2 regions of the Mesorhizobium koreense genome follow, and region 2 is predicted to be linked to the other one. Evidence: predicted binding sites of a transcription regulator. Region 2 holds the regulator's gene; the other holds the start of a gene.
What was found. Region 2 encodes LexA, which represses DNA repair genes until DNA is damaged. Its sites were predicted from a motif close to TGTTCNNNNTGTGTTCNG; they were not measured.
Positions count from the first base shown of each region.

Region 1: RBH77_RS23700 (DNA recombination protein RmuC) is a predicted target of LexA. The motif match lies at 3,122-3,139, and genes of this name have one in related genera.

Region 1 is NZ_CP134228.1:4,983,288-4,991,053, reverse strand. Features, by position in the region: gene RBH77_RS23715 (DUF6481 family protein) at 45-449, shown strand; gene RBH77_RS23710 (DUF1344 domain-containing protein) at 570-809, opposite strand; gene RBH77_RS23705 (hypothetical protein) at 1,152-1,556, shown strand; gene RBH77_RS23700 (DNA recombination protein RmuC) at 1,815-3,089, opposite strand; gene def (peptide deformylase) at 3,201-3,731, shown strand; gene fmt (methionyl-tRNA formyltransferase) at 3,771-4,706, shown strand; gene RBH77_RS23685 (GNAT family N-acetyltransferase) at 4,703-5,212, shown strand; gene truA (tRNA pseudouridine(38-40) synthase TruA) at 5,227-5,970, shown strand; gene RBH77_RS23675 (transporter) at 5,985-6,572, opposite strand; gene dapE (succinyl-diaminopimelate desuccinylase) at 6,575-7,753, opposite strand.
Region 2 is NZ_CP134228.1:3,061,517-3,069,282, forward strand. Features, by position in the region: gene gltX (glutamate--tRNA ligase) at 1-1,338, opposite strand, end outside; gene RBH77_RS14575 (ComEC/Rec2 family competence protein) at 1,462-3,930, shown strand; gene lexA (transcriptional repressor LexA) at 3,924-4,637, opposite strand; gene RBH77_RS14585 (molybdopterin molybdotransferase MoeA) at 4,758-5,972, opposite strand; gene moaC (cyclic pyranopterin monophosphate synthase MoaC) at 5,969-6,454, opposite strand; gene trpC (indole-3-glycerol phosphate synthase TrpC) at 6,460-7,278, opposite strand; gene trpD (anthranilate phosphoribosyltransferase) at 7,284-7,766, opposite strand, start outside.

The DNA.
Region 1 (7,766 bases), 1.9 Mb from region 2:
GGACGCATCTAGCCGCCATTGGAATCGAACGGAGCTATTCGGAATTGTTCAGGGAAAAGGAATTTACGGAACGACTGAAGACGCAGGCCGAGGCAAAGAAGGCACTTCTCGAAAAATTCAAGGCAAAACCCGGACCGGATGATCCGGCCGTGATCGCCAGGAAGGCTGAGCGCGAGGCCATCCTGAAGGCGCGCGAGGAGCGCGAGCGGCAGAAGGAAAAGGAACGCCAGGAAAGGCTCGCCCGCGAGGCCGCTGAATGCGCCGTGCGCGAAGCCGCCGAAAGGGAGGTACGCCTTGCCGAGGAGGCCCGCCTCAAGGCCGAGGCGGAAGCCCGCGAGGCCGAGGAACGCGAGCACCTTGCACGCCAATTGGTCGAGGAAGCCGAGCGCAAGGCTGCCCGGGACGCCCGCTACGCCGCGCGCAAGGCGCGTGTCAGGCGGGGGCGCTGAAGCCTTCTTTCGGCGCAGCCTTCCGGTTCCGTCAAGCGCATTGTTGCGCCGAAATATCGTAGATGTGGACGATGCCGCCGGTCGCCCGGCGGTCTCGTCAGCGACCGAAGGCCGGAAGGCTCACTTCATCTTTTCGACCATCGTGCCCATCTTCTTGTCGTTGGTCATGATCTTCACGTGATCGCCTTTCATCACGTTGTCGAGCTTGATGTCCTTGCCGGTCATCACCGACATGCCGTCGTCGAGCGTGATCATATGCTTGGCCATGTCCACAGACTTGACGGTGCCTTGCATCTCGCCGGCTGCCGCGGTGCCGACGAAGGCGAGCGATGCAAGGGTGGTAAGGATCACGATTTTCATAAGTGTTCTCCCGTTGGATGTTCCCGGCAGCGGATTCCTGCCGTGCCGAGCCTAGGGATGCGGCCGGTCACCGGCCACACACTTCGGTTTCAATCATCCGTTCGCCTGCCTCGCGAAAAGTTCATCCTCTCATGATTGCGCCGGCGTCGCACGGGTCGGTCGGGGCCGATCAAATGCGCGGTATCCTTCGTTAACCAACTGTGAACATTAAATTTTCGTCACGCTGCAACCATCCGCCTTTTAGCCGCTTTTCCGGAAGATTGCTGCTTCCGACAAGGGACAACGGATGCGCGCGAGGCTCCGCAGGAGCAGTCGCGCCGAACAAAGCTCAGGAGAAAGAGGATGTCGGTTTCAAAGATATGGAATGCGACCCCGTCGCGGATTTCTGAAAAAGCGCCATTTTCCGGCAAGCTGCGCGGCGCTGGCCTGGCTGCTCTGGCGGCGCTGACGATCGCCGGAACCAGCATGATGGCTGCCGCTCCCGCGCAGGCGCGCGATTGGCACCACCATGATCGCGGCGGCGCTGTTGCCGCCGGCGTGATCGGCGGTTTGGCGCTTGGCGCGATCGCCGGCTCGGCCATCGCCCAGCCGGGGCCGACCGTCATCTACGAGGACGACTATCCGGTCGAGTATCGCCGGGTCTACCGCCCACATCGCGATCTGCCATCCTGCTCGAATTTCCGCCGGGTGGATTGGCGCGACCGCGTCTGGATCGACGATTACGGCCGGGCACATCCCTGCTACTGAGGCGGGTGGTCCGCGTGTAGGGTGCGTCCTTCGAGGCTCGCCCTACGGGCTCGCACCTCAGGATGAGGAAGGTTGGTGCTATCGTTGCGGCGCCAAGCTTCGATAGGTTGAACTCCGATAAGTTGAAAGCACTGCAGCAGGCTTCAGGCGCTCAGAACTCAGGATGACGGGTGCAAATCTCCCTCATCCTGAGGTGCGAGCGGAACGAGCCGCGAAGGACGCAACTGAAGCAGCCTCGCCGCTGGCGTAGCCGCTCCGCTAGTCCTCTTCCACGACCCTCAGCCTTAGCTGGCCTGTCTTCGAAGCGGCTGCGTTGACAGGGCGGCCGCTTCCGCTTTCCATCGCCTCGGGCTGCGCTCCCTCCGTGCCGTCCCCCTTCGCGCCAAATTCCAGTGCCTCGATCTTCTGACCGCGCTTCGTCACCTTGTCGGTCGAGGTGAGGATCTGCTCGATATCCTTCTGCGTCAGCGCGAAATGTCCCTGCAGCTTGCGCACCCGCTCGTCCAGCCGGTTGACGTCCTCCATCATGCGGATCACCTCGCCCTGGATCAGATGCGCCTGCTCGCGCATGCTGGCATCCTTCAACACCGACTGGATGACCTGGATCGACAACATGAGGAGCGAGGGTGAGACGATGACCACGCGGGCGCGGTGCGCGCGCTGCACCAGCCCTTCGAAATTCTCGTGGATCTCGGCGAACACCGATTCGGAGGGCACGAACATGAAGGCGGTGTCCTGCGTCTCGCCTGTGATGAAGTATTTCTCGGAAATGTCGCGGATATGGACTTCCACATCGCGGCGGAAGGCCTGCGCGGCGGCGCGTTGCGCGTCGGCTCCGCCTTCGCCGTCCGCGGCGGCACGAATGGCGTTCCAGGCTTCCAGCGGGAATTTCGCGTCGATGACGAGCGACGGTGCATCGTTCGGCATCCTGACGAGGCAGTCGGGCCGGCTGCTGTTCGACAGCGTCGCCTGGAACTCGTAGGCACCCTTCGGCAGCCCGTCGGCCACGATCGCCTCCATCCGGCTCTGGCCGAATGCGCCGCGTGTCTGCTTGTTGGAAAGGATGGCCTGCAACTGCACGACCTGACCCGCCAGCGACTGGATGTTCGTCTGAGCCGTATCGATCACCGCAAGCCGTTCCTGCAACTTCGCCAGGTTCTCATGCGTCGATTTCGTCTGTTCCGTCATCGACTGGCCGAGGCGGGCGGTCATGCCATCGAGCCGGTCGCCGATCGTCTTGGTGAGTTCCGCCTGCCGCGCACCGAATACCTCGGCCACCGCGCCGAGCCGACCCTGCATCTCCGATTGCGACTTGAGGATGCCCTCCATGCGGGCCTCGACATCGCGGGCGTTGTCGGCCGTTTCCGCCGCGGCCTCGGCCCGCGCCCTTGCCGAGCGCCACAGAACGGCGACCAGCGCTATGAGGAGGACGAAAAGCAAGAGCGTCATCGCCGCCATCACTTCGCCAAGGCTGATCGTGGTTGCGCCGAGCCGCACCGCCGGCTGGGCGAGAAGGGGCGGAAAATCGTTCATTCTTGCATCATAGGTGATTCGCGGTCGCGCGACAGATCAAAACGAGAACAATCCGGCCGCCTGCTTTCGGGAGACGTTGACGCCCGACCGACGACCGATTACCTGAAGCCCATGTCCATCCGGCCCATCATCCTCCTTCCCGATCCCGTGCTGCGCCAGGTTTCCAAGCCGGTCGTGCGCGTCGACGAAGACGTGCGCAAATTCGCCGGCGACCTCTTCGAGACCATGTACGATGCGCCGGGCATCGGTCTTGCGGCCATCCAGGTGGGCACGCCGCGCCGGATGCTCGTCATCGACCTCGCCAAGGAGGACGAACCGAAAGAGCCGCAAGTCTTCATTAATCCTGAGATCGTGTCGCGCGCAGGCGAAGGGTCGGTCTACGAGGAAGGCTGCCTCTCTATTCCGGACTATTATGCCGAGGTCGAGCGGCCGAAGGAGGTGATCGTCCGTTATGTCGACCTCGACGGCAAAGAACAGGAGATAAGGGCGGAAGGTTTGCTCGCGGTCTGCCTGCAGCACGAGATCGATCATCTGAACGGCGTCCTCTTCATCGACCACATCTCGCGCCTGAAGCGCGACATGGTAGTGCGCAAGTTCAGGAAGATGGCACGCGACAAACCGCCGGCGCGGATGGTGGGCTAAGCGCTCCGGCCTCCTCCTTGAAAGGTAACCGTGCCGTATATGCCGCTTCGTATCGTCTTCATGGGCACCCCGGATTTCGCTGTGCCGACACTTCGCGCCATCGCCGGCGCAGGGCACGAAATCGTCGCCATCTATACGCAGCCGCCGCGGCCGGGCGGGCGGCGTGGGCTGGAGCCGGTTCCTTCGCCGGTCGAACGTGAGGCCCGAAAGCTCGGCCTTGAGGTGCGCACGCCCCTCTCGCTCAGGAATGAAGCGGAACAGGAAGCCTTCCGTGCGCTCGGCGCCGACGCGGCCGTGGTCGTCGGCTATGGCCTGATCCTGCCGAAGCCGATCCTCGAAGGCACGCGTCTTGGCGCGTTCAACGGCCATGCCTCGCTCCTGCCGCGTTGGCGCGGCGCCGCGCCCATCCAGCGCGCTATCATGGCCGGCGACAATGAGACCGGCATGATGGTGATGAAGATGGACGAGGGCCTCGACACCGGCCCGGTGGCGCTGACGGAAAGGGTAGCGATCCATGCCGACATGACCGCCGGCGAACTGCATGACGAACTGATGGAAGTCGGTGCGGGACTGATGGTGCGCGCATTGCTGGCCCTAGAAGAGGGAACCCTGGCGCTTTCCCCGCAGCCAGCCGAGGACGTCACCTATGCGAAGAAGATCGAGAAAGCCGAGACGCGCATCGACTGGACGCGGCCGGCAGCGGAAGTGCACAACCACATACGCGGCCTCTCGCCCTTTCCGGGCGCCTGGTGCGAGATGCCAGTCGGTGGCAGAGCAGAGCGGGTGAAACTGTTGCGCTCGACGCTTGGCCCGGGCACCGGATCGCCCGGCACGATATTGGACGATCCGCTGACGATTGCGTGCGGCGAGGGCGCGGTGCGCCTGCAAGAACTGCAGCGCGCCGGCGGGAAGGCGCTTCGCGCGGCAGATTTCCTGCGCGGCGCCAAAATGGAAAAAGGAATGGTGATCTCATGAGCATGCTGTCGATCCGCGCGGCGACGCCGCGCGACCGGGAGGCGATCCGAAAAGTCGAAGAGCACGCCTTCGGCCAACCGGCGGAGGCGGGACTGGTCGATGCGCTCGCCGCCGCCGGCGATACGGTCGTTGAGCTTGTCGCCGAAGACGAGGGCCAGATCGTCGGCCATATCCTGTTCTCGCGCGTCCTGGTGAAGAACGGCGTGGAGGAGTTCCGAGCCGTGGCGCTGGCGCCGCTCGCGGTCGAACCTTCCTTTCATCGCTCGGGGATAGGCGGCGCGCTGATCCGCGAGGGTCATGTTAGGTTGAAGGAGGCGGGCGAGACGCTTTCTATCGTGCTCGGCGATCCGGCCTATTACGGCCGCTTCGGCTACACCCACGCCCGCGCCGCAGGCTTCGAGAGCGAATATCAGTGCGATGCGCTGCAGGCGCTCGACTGGGATAAGGCGCCAGAAACTGGCTGCCTTGTCTACCCCCGCGCCTTCTCGTCGGAACTCGCGGCCTGATCGGTGGGTGAAACGTGCCGCGCTACCGCCTCGACATCGAATATGACGGCAGCCCTTATGCCGGCTGGCAGCGACAGAGAGGCCAGCATTCGGTGCAGGCGGCGCTGGAGCAGGCGGTCGAAGCGTTCTGCGGCGAGCAGGTCTCGCTGCGCGGCGCCGGCCGTACCGATGCCGGCGTGCATGCGCTGGGGCAGGTGGCGCATCTTGACCTTGCCAGGGAATGGCCGGCCGATACGGTGCGCGACGCCGTCAACGCGCATCTGACAAGCGCCGGCGAGACGGTCGCGGTGCTGGCAGCGACCATTGTCGCCGGTGATTTCGACGCCCGCTTCTCGGCGCTCCGCCGACATTATCTTTATCGCATCGTCAACCGCCGCGCGCCGTTGGCTCTGGCTCGCCGTCAGGCATGGTGGGTGCCGAAGCCGCTCGATGCGGAAGCCATGCACGAGGCGGCGCAGGCGCTTGTCGGGAAGCACGATTTCACCACCTTTCGCTCCGTCCAGTGTCAGGCGAAAAGCCCGGTGAAGACACTCGACAGGCTTGACGTGACGCGCTCAGGCGAGGCGATCGAGATCCGCGCGACGGCGCGCTCTTTCCTGCACAATCAGGTGCGCTCCATGGTCGGCACGCTGAAGCGCGTCGGCGAAGGGGGATGGAATGTAAGCGACGTCAAACGCGCGCTGGAGGCATGCGACCGCTCTGCCTGCGGACCCGTAGCCCCGCCCGATGGGCTCTATCTGGTGAAGGTCGATTACTGATGCCGGCCAGGGGATTACGTCAGGCCGAGTAGCCACTGCAGCGCGATCAGAATGACGATCGACGCGACGAGCATACCCGCGTAAACGGCGCTGGCGATCGTCGCGCCCTTGCCGATCGCCACATTCGTCATCCGCCAGACGAAGATCTGCGAGGCAATGAAGATCGCAATCGACAGAAACCACGCCAGATCGGTCTCGTCCGGCAGAATCAGGAGGAGTGCTGCCGGCGGTACCATCAGCCAGGCGACGATGGCCGTCGCCCAGTTGCTCGCGACGACATAGTGGACATAGCGGTCGGCAAGCCTGACCGTCCGTGCAACCGCCGCCAGGCCGGCCAGCGGCAGCAGCCAGGCGGCAAGGTCGATGATACCGAGACGGATGAAGATGGCGAAGCGATCGTTGAAATCCACCGCCAGATCGCCATAGCTGTCGGCGATCGTCACCCAATTCACGATCAGCGCCGGCAGCGCTATCGCGACGGCGAAAAACGAGTTCCAGAAGCCGTCGACGGAAAGGTCGAGTTCGCGCAGCCCGTCGGCCTTGCCGAGCATCATGCGCCAGGCACCGTGAAGGTACTGATGGATTTCCTCGGCAGATGGCATTTTCAGCGAAGCCAGTCGCTCAGGAAACGTTGATAGATACGGGTCAGCGTCTCCAGATCGGCAAGTGCGACCCGCTCGTCGACCATATGCATGGTCTGGCCGACAAGGCCGAATTCGATGACCGGGCAATGGTCCTTGATAAAGCGCGCGTCGGACGTGCCGCCCGATGTCGAAAGCTCGGGCTGCCGTCCGGTGACGACCGAGATAGCGCCGGCGAAGGCATCGATCAGATGCTGATCGCGGGTCAGGAATACGGGGCTTGGCCGGTCGCGCCATTGAATCTCGAAATCGAGCGGTGTCTTGTCCGCCCGCAGCTTCGCGGCGGCGCGGTCGAGCCTGTTATGGATTTCCGCCTGCAGGCGCCCGGCGTCCCACAGATCGTTGAACCGGATATTGAACGAGGCAGCCGCCTTGGCCGGTATGACGTTCGTCGCCTTGTTGCCGACATCGATGCTGGTCACTTCGAGATTGCTCGGCTGGAAATCCTTCGTGCCCTCGTCGAAGGCAGGATGCATCAGCGCCTCGGCCAGCACCACGATGCCGGGGACCGGATTGTCGGCGAGATGCGGATAGGCGACATGGCCTTGCCTGCCGCGCACGATAACCGCTCCTGAAAGCGAGCCGCGCCGCCCAATCTTGATCATGTCGCCGAGCGCGTTCGGATTGGTCGGTTCGCCGACGATCGCCGCATCCCATTTCTCGCCCTTCCCGGCCGCCCAGTCGAGCAGCTTGACGGTACCGTTGACCGCCGGGCCTTCCTCGTCGCCGGTGATGAGAAGCGAGATCGAACCCTTCAAGCGGCCATGCTCCGCGATGTGGCGCGCGACCGCCGCGACGAAGCATGCGATGCCGCCCTTCATGTCCACCGCGCCGCGTCCGTAGAGGAAGCCGTTGTCGGTCTCCGCCGCGAATGGCGGATGCGTCCATGCCGTCTCGTCGCCCGGCGGCACGACATCGGTATGGCCGGCGAACATGAGATGCTTTCCATTGCCCGAAAGCCGGGCGTAGAGATTCTCGATGTCGGGAGTGCCGTCCTCGCAGAAGACGGGTCGCTCGATCGAGAAGCCGAGTGGCTCCAGCATGCCGGCAAGCGCCGCTAGCGCGCCGGCATCGGCCGGCGTCACGGAGGGGCAACGGATCAGTGCGGCGAGATTGTTGGCGGGGTCGGTCGGGCCGTTCATGGGGGCGATGGAT
Region 2 (7,766 bases):
GCTCTTGCCGGTCAGCGCGGCGCGGAGCGGCTGTGCCACCTTGCCAAGCTTGAGACCATTCGTTTCAGCAAAGGTTCGGACAACTGCTTCCGTGCTTGCGGCACTCCAGTCGCCCACTTTCTGAAATTCCGGCAGCAAGTGGCGCAGCATCGACCTGCTGTCCTCGTCGAGGATCGCGGCCGCTTTTTCGTCAAGTTGCAAAGGCCGTTCGGCGACGAGGAAAGCGGCGCTGTCGGTGAGTTCGATCAGCGTTCGCGCCCGTTCCTTCAGGCCGGGCATGGCGCGAAGCAGGCGTGCCTTGGCCGCCTCGTCCAGTTTTGCGGCGAAATCCGCGCCGTTCGGCAGATAGGGCAGGGACGTGATCAAAGCATCGAACAGCGCGGCATCTTCCATGCGGCGCATATGGGTGGCGTTGAGCGCTTCCAGCTTCTGAAAGTCGAAGCGCGCCGCGCCTTTATTGACATCCTCGATCTCGAACCAGCGGACCATGTCCTCCGTCGACATGATCTCGTCGTCACCATGGCTCCAGCCAAGGCGAGCCAGATAGTTCCGCAGCGCGGCCGGCAGATAGCCCATGGCCCGATAGGCATCAACACCGAGCGCGCCGTGCCGTTTGGAGAGCTTGGCGCCGTCGGCGCCGTGGATGAGCGGGATGTGCGCCATGACCGGCACCGGCCAGCCCATCGCGTCATAGATGATTGTCTGGCGCGCTCCATTGGTCAGGTGGTCATCGCCCCGGATGATGTGGGTCACGCCCATGTCGTGATCGTCGACGACTACCGCGTGCATATAGGTCGGATTGCCGTCGGAACGCAGGATGATGAAATCGTCGAGATCCTTGTTAGGAAAGCGTACCTCGCCCTGGACGCGGTCGTGGACGATCGTCTCGCCCTCCGTTGGCGCCTTAATGCGGATCGCACCCTTGGCGCCGGCTGGCGCCTCGGACGGGTCGCGGTCGCGCCAGCGCCCGTCATAGCGGGGCGGCCGGCCCTCGGCGCGCGCTTTCTCGCGCATTTCCTCCAGCTCGGCGGGCGTGGCATAGCAATAATAGGCCTTGCCCATGCGCACCAGTTCCTCGGCCACCTCGCGGTGGCGCGTGGCACGGGCATATTGCGAGATCGGTTCTCCATCCCAGGTCAGCCCGAGCCAGGTAAGGCCGTCGATGATGGCGGCGGTGGCGGCTTCGGTTGAGCGCTCGCGATCGGTATCCTCGATCCTGAGCAGCATCTTGCCGCCGGTATGCTCGGAATAGAGCCAGTTGAACAGCGCCGTCCGTGCCCCGCCAATATGCAGGAATCCGGTAGGCGAGGGGGCAAAGCGTGTGACGACGGGTGGCATGGCATTTCCGGGGAGGCGGCGCCGGGACCGGAAAATCGGTGGGAGCGCGCGCGGTGGCGTTTGGCTGGCGTTGATGTAGCATAGGCGGGCCGGGGCGCAAGCCTTTCGGCGCGGGGAAGGCGTATGGGGGACGACAACGCGAAAGAGATCGGCGACGAGCGGTCGCAGTTCGACGCGCGCCTTCTCGATCGTCCGATGCCATTCGACCGGGAAGCTCCGGCCGGTGGAGAACCGCCTCCAGGAAGAACGCGCGAAACAACCGGCGCGGAGCCGCATCGATACGGATATGCCGGCGCGAGGGCGGCTTTCGCGCGCCTCCGGACCTCCATCCGTGAGGCGGCGATCACCGAATGGGAGCGCGGCACCCTGTTCCTGTTCGTGCCGGTGTGCCTGTCGGTGGGAGCTCTCGCCTATTTCCATATTTCCTGGGAGCCGCCTTTCGCCCCGCTTCTTTCAGGCGTTGTTGCCTTGTCGGCTGCCTATTTTCTCGCGCGGTCGAAATTCCTGCTCCGTATTGTGCTGCTCGCCGCGCTCTTGGTGGTTGCCGGGGCGCTTGCCGGCAAGTTCGAGACGTGGCGTGCCGCAACGAAGATGCTCGGAACCGACATCACCACTCGGATCGTTGGCCGCGTCGTGACGGTCGAGCATCAGGCGAGCGGCCGTGTACGTCTGACGATCGACCTTGTTTCCACCTCGCGTCCGCATTTGCGCTATGCACCCGACCGTATACGCGCCAGCGCCCGTACCATCCCGCCGGGCATGCAACCGGGTTCGGGCGTCGAAGGCGTCGTGCATCTGTTCCCGCCCAGCGGACCGCTCAGGCCCTCTAGCTACGATTTTTCCTTCAGGAGTTATTTTGACGGGCTCGGCGCGAGCGGCTTTTTCCTGACCAATCCCAAGAGCATTTCACTTGCTGCTCCACCAACGCTCTATGAGCGTACCGCCGCGGGCATCGCCCGCCTGCGCAATGCGCTTGCCGACAGGGTACGGGCCGCCGTACCCGGGCCGAATGGTGAAATCGGTGCTGCACTGGTCGCGGGCATCGAGTCCGGCATTCCCGACGACATCAACGAAGCGCTCCGCATCACCGGGCTGGCGCATGTGCTGTCGATTTCCGGTCTGCATATGGCGCTGGCCGCAGGCATCGTCATCGTGTTCATGCGGCTCGGCTTTGCGTTGTTCCCAAGCTTTTCCTCGCGTCATCCAACGAAGAAATACGCGGCCGCCGTCGCGCTCGCGGCGATCGCTTTCTACCTCCTGATATCCGGGGCGGGCGTCGCCACGGAGCGGAGCTTCATCATGCTTGCGATCATGCTGGTAGCGGTGCTGTTCGACCGGGCCGCGATCAGCATGCGCAATTTCGCGCTCGCCGCGCTCGCCGTGGTGGTGAGCGCCCCGCATGAGATCGTCGGACCGAGTTTCCAGATGTCGTTCGCCGCGACGGCCGCGCTGATCAGTGCTTACGCCGCCTGGGGTGAATGGCGCCAGCGCGGGCAGAGGCGGGCGCCCCCTCCGCAATCGGCGTCGTATCTCTGGCGGGGTGGCAGTGCGACGGTGCGGCACTTCGTCGGTCTCGCCGCGACCTCGCTTGTCGCGGGAACGGCCACGGCTCTCTTCGCGGCATGGCATTTCCAGCGCGTCTCACCGCTCGGCCTCGTTGCCAACCTCGCCACCATGCCGATTATCTCGGCCATCGTCATGCCGTTCCTGGTACTCGGTCTCGTGCTGATGCCGTTCGGCCTCGACGGGGCGGCCTTCGCCATCATGGGCAAGGGCATCGGCCTGTTCACCGAGATCGCGGTCGCGCTGTCGAAACATTCACCCTTCGACGCGATCGGTATTTTGCCGGGTTCCGCGGTTGTCTTCCTAACGATGGCGCTCGTGATCCTGACCCTTGCAACGACATGGTTCCGGATTGCGGCGCTGCCGCTGATCGCCATTGGTATCGCGCTCATTGCGCGGCGACCGGCGCCGGAACTCTTCGTCTCGGAAGACGCGAGCCTTGTTGCGCTGAAGCTTTCAGACGGTCGCGTGACGGTCAACCGCAAGCGTCCGAACGGCTTCACAATGGAAGACTGGGCACGCGCCATGATGGCGACAGCCATCGTAAAGCCGGGCGCGACCACCGCGTCTGCCATACCTAAAGCCGCGCCGGAGGTGCCGTTTGCCTGCACCAAAACGCTTTGCGTCGCGTGGAATGCGAAAGGGGTGGTGATCGCCCACGCAGCCACGGAGAAAGCGGCCGGCAACGTCTGCGCAATCGCCAGCCTGATCGTCATCGACGACGCGACTGCGAACGATCCCTGCATCGCCTCTGGCCCGGTCATCATCACCAAGCGTGACCTGGCACGTTACGGCGCTGCTGTCGTTACGTTCGAAGAGACTGCAAAGGGCTTCCAGCCGACCGTGGAATACTCGATCGAAAAGCATTACCGCCCATGGCATGCCGAGAGAACCTATTCACGCGCAGCACGCGGCCTGCCACCTTATCAGCGCCGGCAACGTAGCGAAAAAGGGTCACACAAAAATCCGCCATACCGGGATAGGCAACCGCATGAGAGTAGCCTCACTCATGCCGCGTCCACTCAATAGCGGCGGATCAGCCCGACCAGTTTGCCCTGCACCTTGATCCGGTCCGGACCGAAGATGCGTGTCTCGTATGCTGGGTTGGCTGCTTCGAGCGCGATGGACGCACCTTTGCGCCGGAAGCGCTTGAGGGTGGCTTCCTCGTCGTCCACCAGCGCCACGATGATCTCGCCCGGGTTGGCCGTGTTGGCGTTGCGGATGATGACCGTGTCGCCGTCCAGGATTCCGGCCTCGATCATGGAATCGCCTTTGACCTCGAGCGCATAGTGATCGCCGCCGGAAAGCATCTCCGGCGGCACTGCGATCGAATGGGTCTGGTGCTGTATGGCATCGATAGGCACACCGGCGGCGATGCGCCCCATGACGGGGACGGAAACACCAGCCGCATCGTCATTGCTCGCGGCGGGAACGCGCGACTTCTCCGGCTGTTTGCGGCCAAGACTGCCTTCGATCACGCTCGGCGAGAACCGGCGGCTGGCATTGAGGCCCGGCGCAATGGAATCAGGCAGGCGCAGCACTTCGAGCGCGCGCGCCCTGTTCGGTAGTCGCCGGATGAACCCGCGTTCCTCAAGTGCCGTGATGAGGCGATGGATACCGGATTTCGAAGCGAGGTCGAGCGCGTCCTTCATCTCGTCGAAGGACGGAGGAATGCCGGTCTCCTTCAGCCTTTCGTGGATGAACATCAGGAGTTCGTGTTGTTTGCGCGTGAGCATCGCGATTTCCCCGAGAATCAGCGTAGTAAACAAAACCAGAACAAACACTATCTGTTCCAGTTGTGTTCCGCAACCGTTTAAATTTCAATGAACCACGGTGAAAATCGGCTTTGGTTGCCTTCAGCGGATGAAAAGTACCCGGCACGGATCGCCGGCCGCCGCGGCGGGCGCGTGTGGCTCGCGGATGATGAGGCAGTTGGCGGCGGCAAGGGTCCTCAACATGGAAGAGTCCTGTATGCCGAAAGGCGCGGCGAGCAAGCCCTCCGACGTCTCCTCCGCCGCTGCGCGCACATAGTCCCGCCGGCGGTCGTTTTCGGGCATGGCCTCGGCGAGTCGGGCCTCGCGGACGTCGGGACGATGCGTCCGTCCTGCAAGCCGCGCGATCAGTGGCACTAGGAAAAGATGGCTGCCGACCATGCTCGATACCGGGTTGCCGGGCAGGCCGAGCACGCGCGTTTGCCCGATACGCCCGGACATCAACGGCTTGCCGGGGCGCATGGCGATCTTCCAGAAATCGAGCGTCATGCCTTCAGCCGTCAGCACCTCGCGCACGAGGTCGTGATCGCCGACGGAAGCGCCGCCGAGCGTGACCAGTATATGGGCGCCCGCGGCCAGCGCGCGGCGGAGCGCCGCGGCGATGAGTTTGCGGTCGTCGGGCACAATGCCGAGATCGAGGATTTCGGCGCCGGCATCGCGCGCGATCGCGGCGACGCCATAGCCGTTCGAGGCGATGATCTGGTCCGGGCCGGGGTGGCTGCCGGGCAGCAGCAACTCGTCTCCGGTCGCGGCAATCGCAACCAGCGGCCGCCGCACCACGGGAACCTCCGCATGATTCGCGGCGGCCGCAAGCGAAAGCGCGGCGGGGTCGAGCACGCGGCCGGCAGGAAGGAGCGGCTCACCTTCGGCGAAATCGAGGCCCGCACGGCGGATATGCCGTCCCCGCGCCACGCTTTCCAGAGCCTCGACGAGGCCTTCGCTGACGATGCGGGCGTCTTCCTGCAGCAGGACCGCGTCGGCGCCGTCTGGTACCGGCGCACCGGTGAAGATGCGCACGGTTTCACCCTTGCCGACCGTGCCTGGATAGCGCTTGCCGGCTTGCGCGGCGCCGATGATCTTGAGACGCGCGGGGAGGGCGGCAATGTCCTCGGTGCGGACCGCGTAGCCATCCATCGCCGAGGCGTTGAAGGGGGGCTGCGTGCGCAGCGCCGCGAGCGGTTCGGTGAGCACCCGGCCGGCGGCTTCTCCGATCGGCACGTTCTCCTTGGCAAGCGGCGCAGCGCCGGCGAGAAGAAGCTCCAGCGCACTGTCGACAGGCAGCAGGTCGCCGGTGTTCATGCGCCCTCAGCCCTATAGTCACCTGACTTGCCGCCGCTCTTTTCGATCAGGCGGATGCCACCCAGCACCATGCCGCGGTCGATGGCCTTGGCCATGTCGTAGATGGTGAGACAGGCAACCGACGCTGCCGTCAGCGCCTCCATCTCAACGCCGGTCTTGCCGGTGACGCGCGCCGTTGCGGTAACTCGAAGCCCCGGCAGCGCATTATCCGGCCTGATATCGACGGAGACCTTGGTCAGAAGCAGCGGATGGCATAGCGGAATTAACTCATGCGTGCGCTTCGCCGCCATGATGCCCGCGATCCGCGCGGTTCCAATCACGTCGCCCTTTTTTGCATCTCCGGCGAGGATGAGCCTTAAGGTCTCCGGCCGCATGGTCACCGTGCCCTCGGCGACCGCCAGACGCTCCGTTTCGGCCTTGGCGCCGACATCGACCATGTTGGCCTCGCCTGAAGAATCCAGATGTGTCAGCGTCGAGGTCATGGCGCTCATTCCGCCGCGCTGCGCGCGAGCCTTTCGCCGGCGAGCAGTGCACGCGTGGCCGCCGCAACGTCGGCCTGTCGCATCAGGCTTTCGCCGACGAGGAACGTGCCAATGCCGCTTCGCTCGAGATCGAGGCAGTCTTCATGCGTGAAGATGCCGCTTTCACCGACCAACAGCCGATCCGACGGCGCCATCTTCGCCAGCCGGCGCGATGTATCGAGACTGACCTCGAACGTTCGGAGGTTGCGGTTGTTGATGCCGATCAGGGGCGAACTGAGTTTCAGCGCCCGTTCCATCTCCGTTTCGTCATGGACTTCGATCAGCGCGTCCATGCCGAGTTCGAACGCGGTGTCCTCGAGCGAGCGCGCAACGTCGTCGGAAACGCTCGCCATGATGACGAGGATGGCGTCGGCGCCCCAGGCTCGCGCCTCATGGGCCTGGTAGGGGTCGAATAGGAAATCCTTACGCAACGCCGGCAATGCGGTCGCCTTGCGTGCGGCGGCCAGATATTCGGGCGCGCCCTGAAAGGACGGCTTGTCGGTCAATACGGAAAGGCAGGCAGCGCCGCCTTCCTCATAGGCGCGGGCAAGGGCAGGGGGGTCGAAATCCGCGCGGATCAACCCCTTCGAAGGGCTTGCCTTCTTGATCTCGGCGATCAGGGCGAACGCGCCTGCCTTCCGCTTTGCCCGAAGTGCCGCGCCGAAACCGCGCGGCCGATCCTGCGCTTTGGCGCGGGCCGCAATCTCGGAAAACGGGACGGCCGCCTTGGCGGCGGCGATCTCCTCGCGCTTATAGGCTTCGATCTTTCTCAATATGTCAGCCATTGCGCTCAGTCCGGCCGATTGGAGACTTCCGCGAGCTTGGTCAGCGCTGCGCGCGCCTTGCCGCCGTCGATCGCCGCTGCCGCGACCGCGATGCCATCCCGAAGAGAGCCGGCCTTGCCTGCTACGAGGATCGCCGCGCCGGCGTTGAGCAACACGATATCACGATAGGGGCCCTTGACACCATCGAGTACGGCGCGAAGCGCTTCGGCGTTTCGCACCGCGTCGCCGCCTTTGAGGTCGGCCGGTTCGACCCGCGTCAACCCGATATCTTCGGGCACAATCTCGAAACTGCGGACTTCGCCGTCCCGCAATTCAGCGACCTTGGTCGGCCCGGCGGTGGTCAGTTCGTCGAGGCCGTCCCCATGGACGACCCATGCGGCTTCCGTACCCAGGCCCTTCAGCACATGGGCAAGCGGTTCCACCCATTCGGGCGAGAAAACGCCAACCAACTGGCGCTTGACGCCAGCCGGGTTGGAAAGAGGGCCGAG